Regions from separate parts of the Paenibacillus hebaui genome, predicted to be linked through region 2. Evidence: riboswitches for the same ligand, from Rfam matches in the RefSeq annotation. Region 2 holds a riboswitch; the other holds the start of a gene.
What was found. Region 2 has a riboswitch for glycine ahead of gcvT (glycine cleavage system aminomethyltransferase GcvT). Riboswitches for the same ligand answer to the same signal wherever they lie in the genome.
Positions count from the first base shown of each region.

Region 1 (3,136 bases), 2.2 Mb from region 2:
GAGAAATCAACTGAAGTGCGTGGGGTTGAAGGCACATATATGAAGAGTATTCGGAATATATCCTGGGACGAAGCTGGACTACGCTATTCTCTCATGGGTGAGCACGATGGCTGGACAGAAGCGAAGCTGCAAGCCTGGGCGGAAGCGTTGACCCTGCCCAATCCATCTTGACGTGAATGGAACCAAAAAAAAGGACCGCCGTTGAAGTGATACGGCAGTCCTTTTTTTTGGTTCTCTTCCCTGTTGGTATGATGGACAAATAGTGTTGGCTTCCAGAAGATCGTTCTATGAGGAACGCGGGTCATCCATCCCATCCATAAAGCTGTAAACGGGCGCACGCTACTCGATATGAAGCATATTCATATAAGATGATCTCAATCCGCCGACAGAAGGCTGAGAAAAGGAGGCATCAAAATATGGCTGTTTTATCCACAGGCCCTATCGAAAATACTATGGTGTTCAAACCCTTAATGTGCCTGTGATGGCTGGTCAGCGGGTAAAAATCGACAATAGTACGCAAGTGGCCGTGGTTGTAGATTCAAACTGGAATATCTCGTATAACAATTAACCTCAGACGTAACGGGGTTCTGATTAATCAATTGCAGCTCTCCCGTACAGATAATGCTGCAGGGACATTGAGGTTTCTTTCTTCCAATACCTACGTGGATACCGCTCCTGCGACAACTACCAACGCATACACGGTAGGCATAGAATTTACGAAAATTGAAACGTCACAAGTGCTTCAGCAGAAGTGAGAAATATCAATGCCATCCGCTTCAGTTAGAATAGATTTTCTTAACAGATGATAAATACACGTTACTTTTGTTGACATATATGATTGGGTACATTACTCTATGGATATACATGATCCAAAACTCAGTAATGTAACATTCCAAATCAAATGATTGATAATACAGCGAATGAAAACGAGCGGGAGAGACCTGAGCAGACCAAGTAAGATGGCGGGCTATCGGGCACCGAAGGAGCAAGCTGCTGCGCACCCGGCGCAGCGGTTAATCTCTCAGGTAAAAGTACCATCGTTGGACGCAACTCTGGAGAGTGCGCGAACTGCGCCACCCAAGGGGTATATGATCAAGCAGCACGGGTTTGTCTGATGCCATCGCCTGGTGAATACAGGATTGCATCGTTCCGTGTAGCTACATCATGAAACTCTCAGGTATCGAGGACAGAGAGAGGGCCTAAGGCCTTCTTCTGTCCTTTTTTGATGTCATTATACCTTAAATAAGGGACATTATGGATTAATCTCCTGGATGGAAACGATGACGAATACAAGTTACAAATATGAACCATGATTAATAATGGAGGGCTTTTGATGCGTTTTAAGGATGTTTTCTCAATTATTGGTCCGTCGATGACGGGGCCTTCAAGTTCACATACCGCCGGAGCGGCAAGGCTGGGACGAATTGCTCGTCAGTGGCTGGGGTGTACGCCGGAACGCGCCCGGTTAACCCTGTACGGCTCGTTTGCCGATACGTATCAGGGGCATGGTACGGATCTTGCCTTGATCGGTGGTTTGCTTGATTATGTCACAGACGATCCGCGTATCCCGGATGCGGAGCAATACGCAGAGCAAGCGGGCATGGAGGTAGAATTTTTTACGAGCGGCCTGCCGGCCCCACATCCGAATACGGTCAAGATTGAGTTGTGGTATGGAGAGCGCAAATGTTCTCTAATCGGTGCTTCCATTGGTGGTGGAAGTGTATCGGTGCATGCTTTGAATGATTTCCGTGTACAGATCAGCGGAGAGTTTCCGACGCTTGTTCTGCGCCATTCGGACAAAGCTGGGGTACTCGCTTCGGTGACGTCCACAATTAGCTCATCAGGTGTAAACATCGGGTATATGCAAGTGGATCGGAAAGCCAGGGATGGTGAAGCCTTAACTGCGATGGAGATGGATGGTGTGCCAAATCCTGAGATGTTGAATTACCTGCGAGCGCTGGACCATGTACTTGAAATTCGCGTAATCGATTTGAAGAGAGGAGTGGAGCCGGATGCGATTTAAACATTTGCATGAACTGAATACCATCTGTACAGCCGAGTCCAAAACCATTGCCCGGTTAATGATTGAAGAGCAGGTTCAGGAAACCAATACGCCAGAAGCGGATGTTGTGCGGCAGATGTCGGATTACTATCAGGTGATGAAGGAAGCGGTACACAAAGGACTGACAGAAGATACGACATCACGCAGTGGCTTGACGGGTGGAGATGGCAAAAAAATGGCCGAGTATATTCGCAAGGGTGAGACTTGCTCCGGTGATGCTTCGGCACTTGCCATGGCGTATGCCTTGTGTGTATCTGAAGTGAATGCTTCTATGGGCCGAATCGTGGCGACACCGACAGCGGGTTCCTGCGGTATTATCCCGGGTGTGTTTATCAGCTCCCAAGAGCGTTTTGGCTGGAGTGATGAGCACCTCGTAAATGGTCTGTTCTGTGCGGGAGCAATCGGTTATGTCATTGCCAACAATTCATTTATCTCCGGGGCCGAGGGTGGCTGTCAGGCGGAAGTGGGTTCTGCCATCGGTATGGCTGCAGGTGCCATGGTAGAGCTGCGTGGAGGAACGCCAGAGCAAGTGGTTCATGCGGTAGGTCTTGCGTTGAAAAATACATTGGGCCTTATCTGCGATCCGGTTGCTGGCCTCGTGGAAATTCCTTGCATCGTCCGTAACGGACTGGGTGCCGTAACCGCGCTGGCTGCGGCCGATATGGCGCTGGCCGGAGTCCGCAGTGCCATTCCTTCCGACGAAGTCATTGGCGTTATGCTGGAAGTAGGCAGCGCGATGCCAAGTCGTCATCGGGAGACAGCCCAAGGCGGCCTAGCTCAGACGCCAACGGGACGGAAGATGATGGAGAAGCTTGCCAAACCGAAGGCGAAGCGTGCGGAGAATGAGGCTGAAGTGGAGTCTAAGTCTCCCGATCAAAACGAACCAGAAGCTAAGGTATAACTTGCTTGGCATGAACTCTATTTTAACTAGAGTGTGTCTTCAAAACCTCGGTCTGAAAGCTGGCGCGGATCTGAACACGTCTGTAGCGAGCGAGTGCGTGGTCTGAACGTGTCTGATGCTCCTTACGATGGAAAAAGAGCATGCCCCAACGAACCATCCTTAACGCCAAATAA
Region 1 covers NZ_CP196836.1:496,168-499,303, forward strand. Annotated here, with positions in the region: gene ACR32F_RS02295 (LolA family protein) at 1-171, shown strand, start outside; glycine riboswitch at 922-1,046, shown strand; glycine riboswitch at 1,051-1,192, shown strand; gene sdaAB (L-serine ammonia-lyase, iron-sulfur-dependent subunit beta) at 1,334-2,023, shown strand; gene sdaAA (L-serine ammonia-lyase, iron-sulfur-dependent, subunit alpha) at 2,013-2,963, shown strand.
Region 1: it holds a riboswitch for glycine, as region 2 does, so the genes downstream of both, sdaAB (L-serine ammonia-lyase, iron-sulfur-dependent subunit beta) here and gcvT (glycine cleavage system aminomethyltransferase GcvT) in region 2, are expected to answer to the same signal.

Region 2 (3,136 bases):
TGCGACGAGTGGCCGCTGCGGCCAGATTGCCTGCTTCCGCGAATGCAGTCGCGCCATCATACATGCTGGCATTGGCTACGGCCATGCCTGTTAATTCACAGATGTACGATTGAAATTCAAAAATGGCCTGTAGTTCACCCTGGCTGATCTCAGGCTGATAAGGTGTGTAGGCGGTATAAAATTCGGAACGGGAAATGACATGATTGATGACGGAAGGAACGTGATGATCGTAAATGCCTGCGCCGAGAAAGCTGGCATGTGTTTCGAAGTTTGCATTGGCGTTAGCCTGTTTGGACATGTGACGTGTTAGCGCATATTCATCGAGTTTGGAGGAAACGGGCAGCTCGCCCTGATAACGAATCTCCTGTGGAATGTCCTGGAACAGATCCTCCATCGTTTCCACACCGACGGTTGCCAGCATGGCACGCTGATCCTGCTCGGTCATGGGAATGTAACGGTGCTTGCTCACGCTTGATCAGCTCCTTGAGTAGGTGTCTTTGACGTACGTGTCCGTTTATGAAAAGGGGTCTTCACGACCTCGGCTTTCAGTTTTTTGCCGCGGATCTCAATCTCAAGAGGGGTTCCCAGCGCAGCGTATTTGCTGTCGATGAGGGCAAGCCCCAGATTACGCTTCAATGTAGGGGATTGCGTGCCTGTCGTCACTTCACCAATCTGTACACCTTCGGCGTAAATCGGATAATGAGAGCGGGGAATACCGCGCTCCAGCACTTCGATGCCGACCAGCTTGCGGGCAGGCCCATCATTTTTTTGCTGCAATAAGGCTTCGTGTCCGATAAAAGGTCCGGCATTCAGCTTCACAAACATACCAACGCCAGCTTCCAACGGAGAGATGGTTGCGGACAATTCCTGCCCATACAGAGGCAGCTTGGCTTCAAAACGCAGGGTATCCCGTGCGCCAAGTCCGGCTGGCACCAGTCCGTTGCCTTCTCCAGCCTGCATCAATCCGTTCCAGACTACAGTGGCCTGATCCGCAGGTACATAGAGTTCAAATCCGTCTTCACCGGTATACCCGGTGCGGGACAGCAGCAATTTTACTCCGCATACTTCGGCATCCTGTACAAAACGAAAAGGCTCAATCGTGGATACATCGGCATCGGTAACCTTTCGGATAATATCAACAGCCAGTGGGCCTTGCAGGGCCAATAGGGCAGTATGCTCGGAATCATTCGTCATGCTCACACCAGGGATCAGGTGCTCTTGCAGCCACGTCCAATCCTTGTCGATGTTGGAGGCATTAACGACCAGCATATAATGCTGATCTTCCAGCTTATAAACGAGCAGATCATCCACCACGCCGCCATCGGGATAACACATCAGCGTGTATTGAGCCTGACCGGAAACAAGCGTGGTGACATCATTGGTGGTCATCTGCTGCAAAAAAGCTTCAGCCTGCTCCCCTTGTACCATGAATTCGCCCATGTGAGATACATCAAACAGTCCGGCACGTTCACGTACCGCTTCATGTTCTTTCTGAATCCCGCTGAATTGGACTGGAAGCTCCCAGCCGCCAAAGTCAATGCACCGTACACCTTCATATTGCTGATACAGTGGAAAGAGTGGAGTTCTAAGCAAATCGGACATCCAATCACCTCGTTATGGGCCGTAAAGGGCCGAGTATACAATCATGGATCAATGAACTAAGGTATTCTTAAATTTTCATTTAGAGATCTTCATTAGATAAGTTTGATAAGGCAGCTATGACAGCGCCGCTCTAAATCCTGTTTTTCATTTTTTGGGAAAAAGGAAAAGGACAGGCCAAAGAATCGGCATGCCAGAAGCACGCTGTATTCTTAGGCTCTGTCCTTGGTACCTGAGAGTTACCCCGCCGCCAATATGCAGCAGGTTTCCCCTTGGGTGATCATAACGCCGCATAGGGCGAATAGATGCTCTCCAGAGTTGCGTCCCGTAAAAGTCCTTTTGCCTGAGAGATTCACCTCCGCTTATCGGTGGCTTACTCCTTCGGCGTTACCGCATGTACATCCCAAATCGGGTGTCAGGGGTAAACTCTCCCTTTACATTCATCCGCGGGTATTACATAGTCCAATAAACACGTTTACTCCTCTCATTAAAACGTGAATCCACTATCGATGTCAAGAACGATATCATAGAACTGAATATAAAACCGAATATTATTTACATTGAAATTTATATTGTTCGTGTATTTTGAAAGAGTACGCTTACTATTCTAATATTCACCAGTATATGTAGAAAGAGTGTATTAAGTCACTGGTTTTTGCATGTATTCATTATATAAATTGTGAGGTATCTTGACATTTGATTCAAAAATATCATACGCTATATTCTGGGAAAAAGGTTAAGGTCAAAGAACGCATGCACTCATTAATGAAAAGCGAGGCGGATATCGATGAGCGAATTGAAAAGTGATTTCCTGTACAGTGAAGAGCACGAATGGGTGCAAACCGTAGGGGAGGATACCGTACGTATTGGCATTACCGAGTTCGCGCAGCATCAGCTGGGTGACATTGTGTTTGTGGAAGTGCCTGACCTTGAATTGAATGTAAAAGCGGAAGACAGCATTGGAACGATCGAATCCGTCAAGACGGTTTCGGACTTGTTCTCTCCGGTCAGTGGTACCATTATTGCTGTGAATGATGCATTGCAGGATTCGCCGGAACTCGTTAACAGCTCTCCATATGAGGAAGGCTGGATGATCGAGATTCGTGTTGAGGGTGATCTGACAGCAGCATTGTCCACATTGATGAATGCGGAAGCGTATCGTAAACATATCGAAGAATAGAATCAACTAATTTGTACTCCATAACATATGATGTATACTAAAATAAATATGATTAATGTTGTTACGACCTGTGTGAGCCTTGGTGCTTGCGCAGGTTTTTTTGTGCTTTCAGAGGTCTGCTCCAGCTCCTGGATCAAGCTGATCTGGAATGAAAACGGTCAAGTTGAATCAAGCTATAGCATTCAAATTCATTCTGGAAATGATAAAAGTCATATACAGAAAAAGCCTTGTATATCAATAGATACAGCCGATATGCATACATAAAAACGATTACATAACCTAATGTTGTCATCATTGTTCATGACGAAAGTACGCTTTCATTTTATTGAACAAGGGACCATTCTCGCTTAGGATTAC
Region 2 covers NZ_CP196836.1:5,506,849-5,509,984, reverse strand. Annotated here, with positions in the region: gene gcvPA (aminomethyl-transferring glycine dehydrogenase subunit GcvPA) at 1-469, opposite strand, end outside; gene gcvT (glycine cleavage system aminomethyltransferase GcvT) at 466-1,602, opposite strand; glycine riboswitch at 1,817-1,917, opposite strand; glycine riboswitch at 1,921-2,043, opposite strand; gene gcvH (glycine cleavage system protein GcvH) at 2,387-2,779, shown strand.